Regions from separate parts of the Flavobacterium sp. Arc2 genome, predicted to be linked through region 2. Evidence: riboswitches for the same ligand, from Rfam matches in the RefSeq annotation. Region 2 holds a riboswitch; the other holds the start of a gene.

Region 1 (9,850 bases), on a different contig from region 2:
TTTGTTTTGTAACAACTGAATTCCCTTGTGAAATCATAAAATCTGCAGACACATTTTTGTCTCTAGAATAGTTCAGGAAAACTTCTACAGGAAATTTATTTTTGTAGAATGCATATTTATTGACATTGATTTGGCTAATCTTTAAGTCGATTACCTTGGTTGTATCTCCCAAAATTATTGGAAAAACTTTATTGGCAGCATCAAAACTATAAACATAATCATTACCTGAAGTCTGATTTCCGTCTGTTAAGAGAATTGTTGGGAATATACTATTTCTATTAGTACTTCTTAACTCTTTTGAAATTCCGCCTAGATTAGTTTGTGTCCCTTTAAAGTCAAATTTTTCTGAGGGTTCAAATGCCGTGTCAAATCGATACGACTGCAAATTAAACTTTTCATTTAAGGCTGAGTTTGCTGTTATTAAAGCATATATTTCTAAAGCTTTTTTGTTAGCGTTTAAGGCCGTTATCGAACTTGAATTATCTACAACAACTGCCAAAGGCGGTTTGATAATCTCCAGCGTATTTCTGGTGATTATGGGATTAATCAACAATAATAGAATCCCGAACAAGGATAGAAAACGCAATAAAGCCAAAAACAAATTTAGTTTTGATTTGCTTTTGGCTTTATAAAAATATTGGTAAAATGATAAACCACCGGCAATTACTATTGATAGTAGAATTAGTAGGACCGTGTTTGTTGTCATTCTATTTATTTTAAATGATGAATTTTAAATGGAAAGAATTCAGTATTTTAAAATTCATCATCTAAAATTTATAATTTCTTATGTTAGCATTCCTCCATCAACATTTAAGACTTGACCAGTGATATACGCACTCATGTCAGACGCTAAGAAAAGGCAAGCATTAGCAACATCCTCAGTAGTTCCTCCGCGTTTCAACGGAATCCCGTCTCTCCATGCTTGAACGACATCATCATTTAATTTTGCTGTCATTTCAGTTTCAATAAATCCTGGAGCAATAGCATTACAGCGAATGTTACGCGAACCTAATTCAAGTGCAACCGATTTTGTAAATCCAATAACACCTGCTTTTGAAGCGGCATAATTCGTTTGGCCCGCATTACCCTTCACTCCTACTACACTACTCATATTGATAATTGATCCGGCGCGTTTTTTCAAGAAAGTTCTTTGAATTGCTTTGGTCATATTGAAAACTGATTTCAAGTTCACATCAATAACTTTGTCAAAATCCTCTTCAGACATACGCATTAGCAAGTTGTCTTTAGTAATTCCAGCATTATTAATCAAAATATCAACAGTTCCAAATTCAGCAATTACAGCATCAACCATAGCTTGTGCTTCATTAAAATCAGCTGCATTTGATTGGTATCCTTTTGCTTTTATTCCAAGAGCGTTCAATTCATTTTCTAATGCTAAAGCCGATTCCACAGATGAACTGTATGTAAAAGCAACATTTGCTCCATGTTTTGCAAAAACTTCTGCAATTCCTTTTCCAATTCCGCGACTCGCGCCTGTTATAATGGCCACTTTTCCTTCTAGTAATTTCATATTCAAAAATTATTTTAATTTTTATTTGTAGCTATTCCTGCTATCCGCTTCAATCTTTTATGACCGCTAGCGCTTTCATAAAAGGATTTCCACTACTATCAGGGCTATCTTACAGTTGTCAAATATAGAATAATTCCTTTTTTAAAAAAATTTAAAAATCAATAACATTCGAAATCGAACCGATTTTAAAGATCCAGAAATCGTTTTACCAATTTGTCCCAAAAAGAGCTATAAATCGCAACCAAAGTAAAAATAAACAAAAATAAATGATACCAAGCATTTGTTAGTAAATCCATAAAATCAAGTTTGCCATTTGCAAAACTTAAAATCAGCAATACTTGTGCCCCATAAGGCAAGATCCCTTGCACTACACAAGAAAATATATCAAGAATTGCTGCTGTTTTCTTGGGACTCAAATCGTATTCATCACTAATTTCCTTAGCAATTCCACCTGTTATAACAATGGAAACTGTATTATTGGCAATAGCCACATTCGTAAAACCTACCAAAGCACCAATTCCAGCCTGCGCCGATTTTTTACTTTTAATGCGCTTTTTGATTTGGTACAATAAATAAGCAATTCCTCCAGCTTTATCAACCATTGCTGCTAAACCACCAGTAAGCATAGACAATAAAAATATTTCAGTCATACTAGTGAAGCCCTCATATATCTTTTGGGCAAATTCCATCAACGTAAAATGATTTCCAAAATACCCAATCAATCCAGCTAATAAAGTTCCAATAATCAGTGTTGAAAAAACGTTTATGCCAACTAATGCTAATACAATTACTAGAACGTAAGGAACAATAGTTATCCATTCAAAATTGGTCTTAGGAATCGCCACTGCAGTAATATCAGAGTTCAGTCCCAAATAAAAGAAAACTAGAACGGTTATAATGGCTGCGGGAAAAGCAATGAATAAATTTATTTTGAATTTATCTTTCAGTTTACATCCTAATGATTGCGTAGCAGCAATTGTAGTATCTGAAATCATCGATAGATTATCTCCAAGCATCGAACCACCTAACAAAGCGCCAGCAATCAATTGTAATGAAGCTCCACTTGAATTAGCCAGACTAACAGCTATAGGTCCAATAGCTACAATAGCACCTACAGAAGTTCCAGTAGCTGTTGATAAAAAGGCCGCTATTAAAAAGATCCCTAACGGAAAATAAGCGACATCAATTGTATTAATTCCAAGGCTTACAACTGCATCCACACCTCCCGTTGCTTTACTAACAACAGCAAATGCTCCCGCGAGAAGATAAATGAGACACATGGTCATAATTTTACTCTCTCCACAACCAGCAATCAAAGTGGCTACTTTCTCATCAGACGAACTTTTGAATAGTAAAAAAGCAGAAATAATTCCTATCACAACAGCAATTGGCGCAGGTAAAGCATAGAAATCATCAAGCCATATACCGGCTCCTAAAAAAATAAAAATAAAAATTAATAAGGGAATTAGAGCAAATGCATTTCCTTTTTTTTTCAATAAATGAGTCATAAATCAGTTTTATAATGATATAAATATGACGAAAAACAATAGCTAAAAAAATGGGAATGTAAAACAACATTTTTTCCAAAGGATTTGGCTTATCGTTTTAGCACCTTGCTCGTTGTTGCAGGTTGCTATCTCTTTTTGAGATTCGTGATAACGGCTGCAAAAGTAATTATTATTTTTTGAAATCGTCACCTTCGACCAGAAAAAATATTTTACAAAAAAAAGCCTTACCGAAGTAAAGCTTTTTTATAACTAATTTAGTTTTTTATAAATTTCATATTCGAACTTCCTTTATCTGTATTCATTTTCAAGAAATACTTTCCGGAAGCCAGTTTAGAAACATCAACCTTTGTTACTGAAGTCGCATTCGGAACAGCAATGACCATTTGTCCAAGAATATCATAAATTGCTATTGATTGTACTTCTATCGAATTTTTATAATTAATATTTAGAATCTCATTTACTGGATTTGGAAACACACTAAAGTAATTTGAAAATTCAAAATCTGAAGTTGCTAAGGTTTTAAAGGTAGATGTCGCTTTGTTTGTCAGAATTGGAAAGTTATAATCAAAATAAATATTAGCTTCATTTTGGAATGTATCGCCAACTACTAATGTTGGTAATGTTTTAATCTTAAAAGCTATATAACCATCATTATTAGCATCATCAAAAGGCAAATTGATGTTTTCGAATATAAATTCCACCTTGTTTTCCTCAGAAATTTTGCTTACAAATTCATGACTTCCTTTCGTTGGAACCAAGCTTGAAATATTAAATTTGGTTAAATCGATTAGATCTTTTACTACAATATTTTGAGCGCGATAAGTTCCTGTATTTTCAAACCGAATCATATAATGTACATATTCCCCAATCAAACTTGGAGTAATGACATTTCCTTCTAAGCAGGTTTTATCATTTGGGTCATAAGAACCAACAACACTTTGGCGTAAAGCAAACGAATTATCAATAGGTTTTTCATCTCCTGTTATAGGATTAATTACTGCGTTAAAACTCAAACGGTCTCCAATATTTACAGCAGGAGTTTCCATTGGCGAATTCACATTCAAGGTAACTGCAATCTCACGCGTTTCAAATGGTTGTAAATTGATATAATCCCAACTAAGTCTGTCTGTCACTTGACTATTTACAGCTGGATTTGCTGATATATAATCTAAAACGGCATCATTAAAACTTAGACTTACTGCACCTGATTGTATAGTAGTTCCTTTGTTTTTATATATGATTTTATAAGTAGCGTCAAATCCTGGCCTAGCTGGAATTATTGGTAATAAAGTTACTTCTAAATCGGGATGAACACCATTTGGAGTAACACAAAAATCTTGAGTGAATGGACTATTTTGCGATGGAAAACTCGCATCGATTGAACTAGGTGAAACACTAAAATAATTTGGATTTTCTAAAATTGGAGTAATAGTATGCATTCCTTCTCCAACAGGAAGACTATAGTTCCCCGAATTATTGGAGATTAAATTCCCCTTATTCACACCATTAGTAATAGAAAAATTTAAATTAGAATAACTTATATCTGATGAGTCACAACCATTTCCATTTGTATCTAAAATAGCCTTTCCTCGAATGGTGTAGAAATTACCTCCTGGAGAAAATGAACAATAGGAGTTTATTTCACAATTCGTAATACCCTGTAAAGTCAGAATAAACTTTGCGTTATTAACATTAAAATCATCAGTACAAATAAAGGTTAAATTAGGATTATTCTGTAATAATAAATCAATTAAGGGCAAACCATTTTTTAAATTTAAATTAACCAAATTGTTGTTTTGACAATCCAAATAGATTTGGTTGCATTCTGATAAATCAAGACTTAAAAATTTATTATTTCTGCAAGTAACAGACTGTAAATTACTACATCCTTTAAAAGTTATCTGCTCTAATAAATTATTATTTAATAATACTGATGTTAACTTATTTAAATTACTTAAATCTAACATAGTCAATAGATTATTTTCACAAATAATTTCATGTAAATTAGGGCATCCTGACACCTTTAAATCTGTAAGTTGATTGTCTGAACAATAGAGACTAACTAGTCCTTTATTACTGGAAAAATCGAGTGTAGTCAGTTTGTTTTCATTACAATAAAGAATATTCAACTTATTTAAGTTATCAATATTTAAACTTGTCAAGGAATTTCTTTGACATTGTAATTGCTCTAAGTTTTTTAATCCTGACAAATCTAAAGTGCTTAAATTATTTCCTATCACAGATAACGCTCTTAAGTTTGAAAAATTATTTATCCCCGTTAAGTCAGATATATTTGATTCACTTACATACAATTGGTAAACCTCTAATGCTTCACTTACTTCTATTTCACCATTGTTATTAGAGTCTATTTTTATACTATTCCCATATAAACCTATAGCATCATTATTCCCTATGTTTGTTGACAGTAATTTAGTTTTAAAATTAGCATCAGGAAAATTAATTATTTGAGCATTAACTCCAGAAAATATAAAAAGAGCAAGTAATAAAAAGTAGAATTTTCTCATATATAATTTTTAAAGCAAGTAAATATAACAAAATTTGTACTACAAAAAATAATGTCCATAAAATGAATAACTCACAACAGATTTCTATAGAAAAAAGAACAGGATTATAGTAACATTTTGTAAAAAAGAGAAAAGGATTACATTCTTCTTAAGTATATTTGTCAGTAGTCAATTTAGCATTATCCCTTTTATTTAAAATAAGAAAGAGAAAAGTCAATTTCCCAAATTTGTAAATGAAAAAAATATTTTTCTTATTTTATATTCTTTTTAGTATAGTTGCTAATGCGCAATTAGTGGTCGATAATACGTCTCAAACGCCTAAACAATTAGTGCAAAACGTAGTCGTAGGACAAGGAATTAACGTTTCCAATATTAAATTTAATGGTACTGCCGCCAATGCAGATTTAGTTAGTGATCAAGTAGGCCTTTTCTCTAATGGGCTGACAACAAACATCGGCTTAAATACCGGAATTATTTTAAGCACTGGAAATGCTATAATTGCAAAAGGTGTAAATGATAATCCATCTGGAACTTTAGAAACTACAAATCCATTTATAGGAGATCCTGACTTATCTATTTTATCCAATAATCAAACAATTCAGAATGTAGCCATTCTTGAATTTGACTTTATACCTACAGGAAATAAATTGAGTTTTAATTTTGTTTTTGCCTCAGAGGAATATCCTGAATATGTAAATGATACCTATAATGATAATTTTGGTTTTTTCTTGAGTGGACCGGGAATTACAGGTCCTTTTTCAGGTAGTTCTAAAAATATTGCATTAATCCCTACTACAACTCTACCTGTTTCTATTAATAATTTAAACAACGGAAAATCAAATGTGGGACCTTGTGAATATTGTGAATATTACGTTGATAACACAGCGGGAACTACTATTCAATATGACGGATTTACTAAAGTCTTATCGGCCAATGCTGATGTTGTTTGCGGCCAAACCTATCATATTAAGTTAGCGATAGGTAATGCTGGTGCTGATAATTATTATGATTCGGCTGTATTTATAGAAGGTGCCAGTTTTAGTTCCCCGTCAATTAATTTAGGACCTGACTTGAAGATATGCAGTGCCTCAAACCATGTATTAAATTCGGGATTAAGTGCCAGTGAAATTCATGAATGGCGTTATAATGGAACTATAATTCCAGGAGAGATTGGACCACAAATCACCATAGATAAATCGGGTTTGTATTCCGTTCAGGCTTTTCCTTTTGGGGCGACTTGCCCTGTAAATGATGAGATAGAAATTCAGTTCAGTATGCTTGCAGCTCCCTATCTTTATTGTGGAACAAAAACTTCTAATTCTATCACTTTTGATTGGCTCGCTTTAGGAGACGCGGAGTTTTCTGTTGTGTATAAAATAGGAAGTAGTACAGCTGTTGACGTTGGATTCGTTGGTAAAATCTATTCCTATACTGTTCCAAATATTCCTCCGGGTGAAACTGTTGTAATAACAGTAACTCCAATTGGAACACCAGCAGAATGTTTTGGCCCCAATTCAATAACCTGTGCACTTGATAGTTGCTTAGTTAGTCCAACATTAAGTCTCACTCAAGGTCCTAGTTCTCAGCAAATATGTGAGAACGAAGTTATTTCGAATGTTGTTTACACAATTGGTGGTGGAGCAACCACTGCATCTATAACTTCTGGAAGTTTGCCTAATGGCGTAACGACAAGTTTAGTTGGAACTCAATTTAAAATTGATGGTACGCCAACCGTTTCGGGAACCTATAATTATACAATAACTACATCAGGAGGATGTTCTCCAAATGCAACTTTAAATGGATTCATTACTGTAAATCCAGGAACGATTCCAACATTTACAGCTGTTGCTCCTATTTGCGCCGGAGGAACGCTTGCTGCACTTCCATTACAATCCAATAACAGCATTACAGGAACGTGGTCTCCTGCTTTAAACAATTCTATAACAACAGAATATACATTTACACCAAACGCGGGACAATGTGCAAACTCAGCCAAATTAACGATAACCGTAAATCAAAAGACAACTCCTACATTTACAGCCGTTGATCCTATTTGTGAAGGCGAAACACTTGTTGCACTTCCATTACAATCAAACAACAATATCAATGGAACTTGGTCGCCTGCTTTAAATAATACTGCTTCTACTGAATATACATTTACTCCAAATGCGGGACAATGTGCTACTACTGCCAAATTAACGATAACCGTAAATCAAAAAACAACTCCGACATTTACAGCCGTTGCTGCTATCTGTTCAGGCGAAACACTTGTTGCACTTCCATTACAATCAAACAACAACATTTCTGGAACTTGGTCGCCTGCTTTAAACAATACTACAACAACAGAATATACATTTACCCCAAACACCGGAGAATGTGCTACTACTGCCAAATTAACGATAACCGTAAATCAAAAAACAACTCCGACATTTACAGCCGTTGCTGCTATCTGTTCAGGCGAAACACTTGTTGCACTTCCATTACAATCAAACAACAACATTTCTGGAACTTGGTCGCCTGCTTTAAACAATACTACAACAACAGAATATACATTTACCCCAAACACCGGAGAATGTGCGACCCCAACCCAATTAACGATTACCGTAAATCAAAAAACAACGCCAACATTTACAGCAGTTGCTGCTATCTGTTCTGGCGAAGCACTTGCTGCAATTCCATTACAATCAAACAACAACATTTCTGGAACTTGGTCGCCTGCATTAAACAACACCACAACTACTGAATATACATTTACTCCAAATGCAGAACAATGTACTAATACGGCCAAATTAACGATTGTTGTAAATCAAAAAACAACTCCAATATTTACAGCAGTTGCTGCTATCTGTTCAGGTGAAACACTTGTTGCACTTCCATTACAATCAAACAACAACATTTCTGGAACTTGGTCGCCTGCTCTAAACAATAGTACAACTGCTGAATATACATTTTCTCCAAATGCAGGAGAATGTGCTAATGAAACTAAACTGACAATTTCAGTATTTCCAAAACCAATTCCGCTTGTGAGAGATGGTAAAATATGCGTCGATAAAAACTCAAATGCCGTAATCCAGTCTTATCTTTTAGATACCAAACTCAATAATGCAACTCATAATTTTGAATGGTTTTTAAATGGGATTACAATATTTAATGCAACGCAAAGCACATATGAAGCTACCCAAAAAGGAATCTATTCTGTTGTGGCTACAAATCAATCTACGAATTGCAGTTCAACAGTCGTTGAAGCAATAGTTACTGAAACCTTATCTAACACTACAACATTTAAAATAACACAAATGAATGCCTTTAGTGATGATGCAACCCTAACTATTTCAGTTGTTGAAGGGACTGCAAACTATGAGTATCAGCTGGACCAAAGTCCTTTTCAATTGTCAAATGTTTTTGCTGAAGTAAGCTCAGGAACACATAATTTAAGAATTATTGACTCCAACGGCTGCACCGATTTAAGTTACCAAATCGTCGTAATAGGCTATCCAAAATTCTTCACACCAAACGGAGATGGTCACAATGATACTTGGAAAATCATTGGCTTCAACAGTCAATACAATCCGTCAATCACCATTTTTGACCGTTACGGAAAATTAATAAAACAAATTAATTCAGTTGATTTCGGTTGGGACGGAACCTATAATGGTCATCCCATGCCAGCCACTGATTACTGGTTTAGAGTACTCTATCTCGAGGATGGAATCAATAAAGAATTCAAATCTCATTTTTCTTTAAAGAGATAGCAGTTATTTTTTTAGGAGCACAACAATTTACTATAGATCCACTTCCCTCCTGCTTTCCACAGTATCTTTTGTGCAGAAAAACGCCACAAAAGGATACTTGCTTCAATCAGGGCTAGAGATGGCTTTTTAATTTCAAAACACAAAAAAACTGCTTGAATTAACCAAGCAGTTTAGCTATTTAAAAATTAAAGTTTTTAGTTTTTTATAAACTTCATATTTGATGTTCCTTTATCAGTATTTATTTTCAAGAAATACTTTCCAATCGCTAATTTAGAAACATCCACTTTTGAAATATTCTGAGCATTAGGAACTGCAATAACTACTTGTCCTAACACATCATAAATCAAAATTGATTGTACTTCAATAGATTCTTTGTTGATAATATTCAGCATATCGTTTACTGGATTTGGATAAATACTAAAATAATTAGTAAATGTAAAATCTTGAGTTCCTAAGGTTTTAAAAGTAGATGTCGCTTTATTGGTAATAATTGGGAAATTATAATCGAAATAAATATTAGCTTCATTAGTAAAA
Region 2 (9,850 bases):
CCATTTGTTTTACATTTATCAACAGCATCAATTAAATCTTCTGGTAAGTCAATACGGAAAATTTGTGGCAAAATCTGTAAATGTCGTTGTACTGCAAGTGGTTTGATTCCGGGAATAATAGGAACTGTGATTCCCATTTCACGTGCTTTGGCAACAAACTCAAAATATTTTGAATTATCAAAAAACATTTGAGTAACCACATAATCAGCACCAGCATCTACCTTTTCTTTTAGCCTTTTTAAATCGGAAATCAATGACGGAGATTCCAAGTGTTTCTCTGGATATCCCGCCACACCAATACAAAAATCAGCTTTGTTATCTACATGCATAACATCATGCAAATACTTCCCTTCATTCAATTGATAAATTTGCTGAACTAAATCAACTGCAAAATTATTCCCTCCTGCTTTTGCCACAAAAGACTGTTCGTCTTTCATCGCATCACCGCGCAATGCCATCACATTATTAATTCCTAAATAGTGACAATCAACCAATAAATACTCAGTTTCTTCTTTAGTGAATCCACCACAAAGTACATGAGGTACCGTATCAACATTGTATTTATGCTTAATCGAAGCACAAATACCCAATGTTCCAGGACGCATTCTCGTTAGTTTTTTATCTAATAAACCGTTTCCTTTATCGACATAAATATACTCCTCGCGAGATGTAGTTACATCAATAAATGGCGGTTTGAAATCCATTAATGGATCAATATTATCGTATAATTCTTGAATACCTTTTCCTTTTTGAGGCGGAATGATTTCAAAAGAGAATAATGTTTCTCCTTTTGCGTCTTCTATATGCTGCGTTACTTTCATTTTTTTTAGTTTGAAGTTTAAGGTTTAAGGTTTAAGGTTCTCTCGAACAACTTTAAACTTTAAACTTTAAACAAATTTCAACTTGAAACAAGATTCTTCTAGTCTGCTATATTCGGACTCAGCCATTTTGTTGCCATGTCAGTAGAAATACTTCTACGTTTAGCGTAATCGATTACTTGGTCTTCTTTTATTTTCCCAAGTCCGAAATATTTACTTTGCGGATTCCCAAAATAATATCCAGAAACTGATGACGCTGGCCACATCGCCATACTTTCTGTCAAGGTTACCCCTATTTCTTTTTCGACATTTAGTAATTTCCAAATTGTTGGTTTTTCTAAATGGTCCGGACAAGCAGGATATCCGGGCGCAGGACGAATTCCTTTGTACTCCTCAGCAATCATAGCTTCGGTACTTATGTTCTCATCTGATGCGTATCCCCAAACTTCTTTACGAACTTTTTCGTGTAAATATTCGGCGAAAGCTTCTGCAAAACGGTCGGCTAAAGCTTTAACCATAATCGAATTATAATCGTCTAAATCTTTTTCGAATTCAGCTGCCCATTCATCCACACCAAAACCAGTGGTGACACAAAATGCCCCCATATAATCCACCTTTCCATTGTCTTTTGGAGCAATAAAATCAGACAACGCAATATTTGGTGCTCCTTTCGTTTTTTGAGATTGCTGACGCAGCGTCAAGAAGAGCCCCCTAACCCCCGAAGGGGGAACCTCCAAGTTTGTCTTCAATTCTTTTCTAACACTTTCTATAGTATTATTAATATCAGTCAAAACTTGTTTGTTCGTATATCTTACAACTTTAAAACCTTTTGATATCAACCAATCTGTTCTATATTGATCGTGCTCTTTTTGTTCAATAGTATCATGGACTCCACCATCAACTTCAATAACTAACTTTTTCTCTAAACACACAAAATCAACTATGTACTCCCCAATTATATGTTGTCTTCTGAATTTTAAGTCCTCAATTCCTTTGTTTGATAAAACATTCCAAAGCATTTTCTCTGCCTCTGTTGGTCTGTTTCTCATTTCTTTGGCGCGTTCTTTCAAAACATCGTACAAAGCTGGACTTGCTGTTTCCCATGTTTGCTTTTCCTCAATATGAGTAGCTCCCCCTTCGGGGGCGGGGGGGGCTTCGTACAACTCAATATCATCATCGTTAATTTGATTCGCAGGGAAAATTCCGTAGATTCCTTTAGCTGTTAGTTTCTTTTCTTTCAAAATAACGGTTAACATTTCTTGTGCATCTGCAAAAACCGAAGTCGCTTGCTCTCCCACTACTTCATCTGTCAAAATCGCTGGATATTTTCCAAACAATTCCCAAGTTCTAAAAAATGGCGTCCAGTCAATGTAAGGAACCAATACGTCTAATTCTACTTCGATGACTTGTTCACCCAATACATTTGGTTTCACAGGAGTAAAATTCTCCCAATCCAATTGCAATTTATTTTTACGAGCTTGTTCAATAGTCAAGAAATTTTTGTCGCGCGAACGGTTCAAAAAAGTTTCTCGAAACGCATCATATTCTGCTCTTATATCACTCGCATATAATTTTTTATCCTTGTTCAACAAACTTCCAGCAACCGTTACGGCTCTCGAAGCATCATTAACATGAATTACTGTTTCTCTATATTGAGGTGCGATTTTCACGGCAGTATGCGCACGCGATGTCGTTGCTCCACCGATCATCACCGGAATTTTCATTCCTCTTTTATCCAATTCTTTCGCTAGAAACACCATCTCATCTAGCGACGGCGTGATTAATCCGCTCAATCCTATAATATCAACGTTGTGTTCTATTGCTGCTGCTATTATTTTCTCTGGAGCAACCATAACCCCTAAATCTACAATCTCATAGTTATTACAAGCTAACACTACGGAAACAATATTTTTACCTATATCATGTACATCTCCTTTTACCGTTGCCATCAAGATTTTACCATTCCCTTGTTTGTCACCAGCCTGTTTACTCTCTTCTATAAAAGGCAAAAGGTAAGCCACAGCTTTCTTCATCACACGTGCTGATTTCACCACTTGTGGTAAAAACATTTTTCCTGATCCAAATAAATCCCCAACCACATTCATTCCCGTCATCAAATTAATTTCGATAACTTCGATCGGTTTTGCAGCCGCCAGTCGGGCTTCTTCAATATCTAAAAGAATAAATTCATCCACTCCCTTTACCAATGAATGCGTCAATCGTTCCTGAATAGTTCCCGAGCGCCATTCCTGAATTGCCTTTTCATTACTCTTTACATCTCCTTTTACATTTTCAGCAAAATCCAATAGTCTTTCAGTAGCATCGTCTCTTCTATTTAGAATTACATCCTCAACGCGTTCCAATAAATCTTTTGGGATATCATCATAAATGGTCAACATCTCTGGATTTACGATTCCCATCGTCATTCCGTTTTGAATTGCATGATACAAGAAAACGGAGTGCATCGCTTCCCTAACCGTATCATTTCCTCTAAATGAGAATGAAACATTACTTACTCCGCCACTAATATGTGCATGAGATAAATTTTCACGAACCCATTTTGTTCCTCTAAAGAAATCCAAAGCATTCAAGCGATGTTCTTCCATCCCAGTCGCAACTGGAAATATATTTAAATCGAAAATAATATCCTGTGGAGGAAAACCAACTTTATTTACCAAAATATCATACGAGCGCTGGCAAATTTCAACTCGACGATCGTAATTATCAGCCTGTCCTGTTTCATCAAAAGCCATGATAATTGCAGCGGCACCGTAACGTTTAATCAATTTGGCATGATGAATAAATTGCTCTTCTCCTTCTTTTAACGAAATTGAGTTTACGACACTTTTTCCTTGCACAACTTTAAGTCCTGCCTCTATAATATCCCATTTTGAGCTATCAATCATGATAGGCACACGCGAAATATCTGGTTCAGCAGCAATTAAATTCAGGAATTTCGTCATGGCATATTCGCCATCCAGCATTCCTTCATCCATATTAATATCGATGATTTGTGCGCCACCTTCCACTTGCTCCTTTGCGATGCTCAGTGCCTCTTCGTATTTTTCTTCCTTGATTAATCTCAAGAATTTTCTAGAACCCGTAACATTGGTACGTTCCCCAATATTCACAAATACGCTATCTGGCGTAATGATTAAAGGTTCTAATCCCGATAATACCAAGTTTCTTCTAGTTTCTGCTTGTGCCATTTTATATTTTTATTTGTCCTACACGATCTTAAAAATTATGTAGGTATAACTTTTTAATTCTTATTGTTCTGGGCGTGCCCCAAAAGGGTCGGGCTATTCGCTGCAAGTCCTCGCTCTTCCTTCGTCAGGCTGTGGGCTTTTCACTGCTATCCCTCACGCGATTTTGTTCTAATAACAATACTCTTTTTCTCATTTTTGTCTTTCCGACGAAGGAGGAATCTCATTATCTGAATCACTTGGTGTGATTTCTCCTTCGTCGAAATGACAAAATCAACTAATTTTATTTTTTTAAAGAACGTTTTACTCTCTTTGCGGGCACAAGCGAGACGCTTGCGCTAGTAGGTGACTATAATATAGACGCGACAAATCGCGTCTTTACGTTTTTACATTGTTGCTGTTGATACTCTTGGCTTATAATCCTTGGCAATATCTGCAATTAACCTGATGTGTTCTGGGGTTGTACCGCAACATCCACCTATGATGTTTACCAAATTATCGTCGAGATATGTTTTTATTTGTGATTGCATTTCGGCTGGTGTTTCGTCATATTCTCCAAAGGCATTTGGCAATCCTGCATTAGGATGTGCCGATACATTGAAAGCAGTATTTTGCGACAATGTTTGTAAGTATGGTTTTAACAAATCAGCTCCAAGAGCACAATTAAATCCTACACTCAACAATGGAATGTGTGAAACCGAAACCAAGAACGCTTCTACCGTTTGTCCAGAAAGTGTTCTTCCTGACGCATCAGTAATTGTTCCTGAAACCATGATGGGAATATCGATATTGCGTTCGTCTTTTACTTCTTCGATTGCAAAAAGTGCTGCTTTTGCATTTAAAGTATCGAAAATAGTTTCGACCAATAATAGATCACTTCCGCCGTCAATTAAGGCTTCTACTTGTTGCTTGTACGCAATACGCAAATCATCAAAAGTTACTGCTCTATATCCTGGGTCATTTACGTCTGGTGACATACTTGCCGTTCTGTTTGTTGGTCCTATTGAACCAGCTACAAAACGAGGTTTGTCCGGATTTTTAGCTGTCCATTCATCGGCTACTTCACGGGCAATTTTGGCCGATTCGTAGTTCAATTCATAAACAATGTCTTCTAGATGATAATCGGCCATTCCGATGGTGGTTCCTGAGAAAGTATTGGTTTCAACAATATCAGCTCCTGCCTCAAAATAAGCAGCATGCACCGCTTTTATAGCTTGTGGTTGTGTGAGTGATAATAAATCGTTGTTTCCTTTTAAGGAATGTGGAAAATCTTTGAAACGCTCTCCTCGAAAATCTTCTTCGGAGAAATTGTAGCGTTGCAACATAGTTCCCATGGCTCCATCGAGAATGAGTATGTTTTTTTTAATGGCTTCTTGAATGTTCCCCCTAACCCCCGAAGGGGGAATTCCTAAACTGTCTTTAATCTCTTTTGACATAACGTATGATAATTGAAATCTAGAAAACTTTCTAAATCTATACTTTTGATTAATAATTACAAAAGTTCACTACTGTTTCTCTTTAGCCCTGATGGGAGCGGCATCCTTTTTATCCTGAACTAAATTCAGGATAAAAAGATATAGCGTACAGCAGGAAAGATGATGGCAAAAAAGCACCAATCATTCGCTCTAAAAAAAATATCGATATGTTGTCAAGAAAAGGTTTGAGAAATACTGTGGAAGTATTCTTGTGTTATCTATCTTAGATGCTGAAATATATTCAGCATAAAGTAGAATGTAGCACCTTCTTTATAAGATAAAGGGTTGCTAAGGTTTCATCGGGTCTTTCCCTCCGCCTTTCGTGATAACTGTCAATAAATATAGGAACACTACAAAGAAAAGACATAGCGCTAATACTTGCAAGTATTAACGCTATATTTTTTTATTGGTTTTTATTCGAATTGTTACACAATGGCTTTAACCACTGCTTTTGGAGCTTCTTTACGAGTTCCGTCAAATCCGTCAACACCTGAAACTGTAGTATATTTCAACACATAACGTTTCCCTGGATTGATAATTTGGTAAGCTGCCTGACACATTAATGTCGCTTCGTGAAAACCACAAAGGATTAATTTTAGTTTACCTGGATAGGTATTCACATCTCCGATAGCAAAAATACCTGGAATATTAGTTTGGTAATCTAAAGCATTATTTACTTTGATTGCATTTTTCTCTATTTCTAATCCCCAGTTTCCAATAGGACCTAATTTTGGCGTAAGACCAAAAAGTGGAATAAAGTAATCTGTAGGAATGGTTCTTTGTGCTCCATTTTCATCGATAACAATCGACTCGATGTGCTCTGCTCCATTTAATCCTACTACCTCAGCCGGTGTAATCATACGAATTTTTCCTGAATCTTTTAGCTCCTGTACTTTTTCAACAGAGTCTAATGCGCCACGGAATTCGTTACGACGGTGAATCAATGTCACCTCTGATGCTACATCTGTCAGGAAAATACTCCAGTCAAGCGCTGAATCTCCTCCACCTGCAATCACAACTCTTTTATCTCTAAACTCTTCTGGATCTTTGATAAAGTATTTAATTCCTTTATTTTCATAGAAAGCGATTCCGTCGATAAGTGGTTTTCTAGGTTCAAAACTTCCTAAACCACCTGCAATAGCAACTACTTTAGCATGAAACTCAGTCCCTTCGTTTGAAGTTACAATAAAGCTTCCGTCTTCTTGTTTTACGATTGTTTCAGCACGCTCTCCTAAGGTAAATCCTGGCTCAAATTGTTTGATTTGTTCCATTAAATTATTTACTAAATCTCCCGCTAGTACTTCAGGAAATCCTGGAATATCGTAGATAGGTTTTTTAGGATATAATTCAGATAGCTGCCCACCTGCTTGTGGCAAAGCATCTAATATATGGCATTTTAATTTTAATAATCCTGCTTCAAAAACGGCAAATAAACCAGTTGGTCCGGCTCCTATTATTAGGATATCTGTTTCAATCATGTTCAATACTTTTATTCCTCCCACAGCCCCCTCCAATCCCGATAGCTATCAGGAGGGGGAGACTGGGAAGAGTTTCTTTTGTTATACTTGTTCTTACTTATTATTTTGTTCACAAAGGAACGAATGATTCGCTCAAAAATAAATGATAAATATCATTCGAACACTATGTTCTATTTTCTTTATTCTCTTCTCTAATTTCTTTGCTCTATTCTCTGTATTCTTTATTTTTCAACGAAGCTGTGATCTCATTCATCTTTTGTACTTTCTCTTCGAAATCACCTTTTAAGGTTTTGCGATATTCATTGAGATTTTCTACCATTTTATTAATATCCTCAGGAATCACTTCTTCAAAAAATTCTCGTAATCTTTTGGCTGTTGTGGGTGATTTACCATTTGTTGATATGGCAATTTTCACATTCCCTTTGGTTACGATTCCGCCTAAATAATAATCACAAAGTGGCGGTGTATCGGCAATATTACAAATTAAATATCTTTCTCTACATAAATCATAAATCCTTTTATTCACTTCAAGATCATCTGTACAAGCAATAACCATATGCCTTTTCTTTAGCATCTTTTTCTTGAATTTCTTCATGGTCAACTTTACCGAATCATGCTTATTGACCAACTCAACTAATTCTGGTAAAAACCGTGGTGCAACAACCTCAACATTTGCATTAGGGCTGGATTTCAGCATGAATGTCAATTTTTCTAAACCTACATTTCCACCTCCTACAATCAATACATTAAGATTGTTGAGTTTTAGAAATACGGGGTATAATTCATTCCTTTCCATATATTACATGTTTGTTGCTAATGGATTTTAATTCTTTATAAAATCCCTTGCTTTTCTTACTATCGGCTACTACTTCTCCAATTACGATAATGGCTGGAGAACTTAAATTCTTGTCGGCAACTACTTGCTGAATCGAATTTATTGTTCCTATTCCAATTTTTTCCTCTGGAGTGGTTCCGTTTTGAATAATTGCTACGGGCGTTTCTCCCTTAGATTCATTTTGAAAAATAGACACAATCTGGTCTAACTTACTCATCCCCATCAAAACAACAACTGTTGCTGATGATTGAGCCGCCAAAGCCACATCTGTTGATAGTTTTCGCGCCGAAGTTGTCCCTGTTATTACCCAAAAACTCTCCGAAACACCTCTTTTTGTCAAGGAAATTCCTTGAGAAGCAGGTACGGCGATAGCCGATGAAATTCCAGGAACAACAAATGTAGGAATTCCAAAACTTTCTACATAGTCTATTTCTTCACTTCCTCTACCAAAAATAAAAGGATCCCCCCCTTTAAGACGAACGACATGGCCATAAGTTAAGGCATTATCTACAATTAGTTGGTTGATTTGGTCTTGCGTGTAAGCGTGGCATCCTTTTCTTTTTCCAACAAATATTTTCAATGCGCGTTTAGGAGCATAGCTCAACAACTCTTCATTAGCCAAAGCATCGTATAAAACCACATTGGCTTCAGCAAGTGCTTTTGCTCCTTTTATAGTAAGCAAATCTGGATCTCCAGGCCCCGCTCCTACTAAAGTTACTATTGGTTTTACTGTTTTATGCATTAGCTAAGTCTTTTGCTCTGTAGGTTTCTATATTTTGAAAGAAAGCAATTGCTTCCTGTATGTATTTTTTGGCGAAAGCCTCAGAAGGTTCATTTTGATTAATTTGGTATACCAAGTCTTTAAAAGTTGAATCTAAAGCTATTTTTTTAGTTTCAACAAAAACAGTATCAAACAAATTGATGATTCCTGCATGGTGGTTTGTTTTTTGGTTTTCAGCCAATAACAAAGCTTTAGCACCATTTACAAAACCTGCATACGCCAAGTAAATAGCATCAGCCCAATTTTTATCTTCGAAAGCTTCTTGTGCAAAAGTCAATTTATCTTTGGCTTCCAAAATTAAAGTTGCTACTAGGTCAATTACAACTCCAGCACATTCCCCTACTCCAACCGCTTTTACATAATTGTCAGCATTTCCCCAATCGATAAAATCTTCGTCGGTAAGATTAGTAACATCCGCCAAAGGTTTTAAGAATTCGTAGAAATACTTTTCGCCTTGAGCGTCATAATAATCTAAGAAAGACTTTCCGTTAGCATTCGCTTCAAAATCATTTAAGATATAACGTAATGCATCAGGTCCTCTCCGACTTGGAATCTTGATTACTTTATCAGAAAAACGTCCTTTTCCATCTCCTAAAATTCCGCCTCCAAGCAATACTTGTAAAGCCGGAGCCACTAATTTACCTGAGTTGATAGACATTCCTTGAAAACCAATTGAAGACATGTTGTGTTGTCCACAAGCGTTCATACAACCACTAATTTTGATTGTGATTTCTCTATTCTCTTTATATTGCGGAAATTCTAATTTTAATACTCTTTCTAATTCCTCAGCAATTCCGGTACTACTTGCAATTCCAAGATTACAGGTATCTGTTCCTGGACATGCGGTGATATCGTTAATTGTATCGTAACCCAAAGTCACGAAGTCTAATTTGGCTAGTTCTTGGTAGAAGAATGGTAAATTTTCCTCTTTTATATTTCTAAGAACAATATTTTGCTTTAATGAAAAACGCAATTCATTTGCTCCATAATTTTTAATTAATTCGGCCAACGCTCTCGCTTTATCTGTATAAAAATCTCCTAAAAGGACTTTAATACCTATCGCAACATAACCCGCTTGTTTTTGAGCAATCACATTCGATTGTTTCCAAGCTTCATAAGCAGCTGTATCGTCAATAGTTACTGCAGGTACTTCTAATAAAGTAGCTGGAATTGCACCGTCAAAAGCAGTAGTATCAATTTCGTATGATTGGTATGACAATGCTTTTTTCTCTTCATCAACTAGACGTAAAAACTCAT

What was found. Region 2 has a riboswitch for S-adenosylmethionine ahead of QO182_RS02520 (homocysteine S-methyltransferase family protein). Riboswitches for the same ligand answer to the same signal wherever they lie in the genome.
Region 1: it holds a riboswitch for S-adenosylmethionine, as region 2 does, so the genes downstream of both, QO182_RS07180 (Na+/H+ antiporter NhaC family protein) here and QO182_RS02520 (homocysteine S-methyltransferase family protein) in region 2, are expected to answer to the same signal.

Annotation. Positions count from the first base shown of each region.
Region 1 covers NZ_JASMRH010000008.1:63,974-73,823, forward strand. The annotation lists gene QO182_RS07170 (hypothetical protein) at 1-706, opposite strand, end outside; gene fabG (3-oxoacyl-[acyl-carrier-protein] reductase) at 785-1,531, opposite strand; gene QO182_RS07180 (Na+/H+ antiporter NhaC family protein) at 1,717-3,039, opposite strand; SAM-I-IV-variant riboswitch at 3,099-3,195, opposite strand; gene QO182_RS07185 (T9SS type A sorting domain-containing protein) at 3,294-5,564, opposite strand; gene QO182_RS07190 (choice-of-anchor L domain-containing protein) at 5,798-9,316, shown strand; gene QO182_RS07195 (T9SS type A sorting domain-containing protein) at 9,511-9,850, opposite strand, start outside.
Region 2 covers NZ_JASMRH010000003.1:27,113-36,962, forward strand. The annotation lists gene metF (methylenetetrahydrofolate reductase [NAD(P)H]) at 1-821, opposite strand, end outside; gene QO182_RS02515 (vitamin B12 dependent-methionine synthase activation domain-containing protein) at 920-4,027, opposite strand; gene QO182_RS02520 (homocysteine S-methyltransferase family protein) at 4,411-5,460, opposite strand; SAM riboswitch class I at 5,711-5,831, opposite strand; gene QO182_RS02525 (NAD(P)/FAD-dependent oxidoreductase) at 5,925-6,977, opposite strand; gene QO182_RS02530 (bifunctional precorrin-2 dehydrogenase/sirohydrochlorin ferrochelatase) at 7,183-7,773, opposite strand; gene cobA (uroporphyrinogen-III C-methyltransferase) at 7,760-8,554, opposite strand; gene QO182_RS02540 (nitrite reductase) at 8,547-9,850, opposite strand, start outside.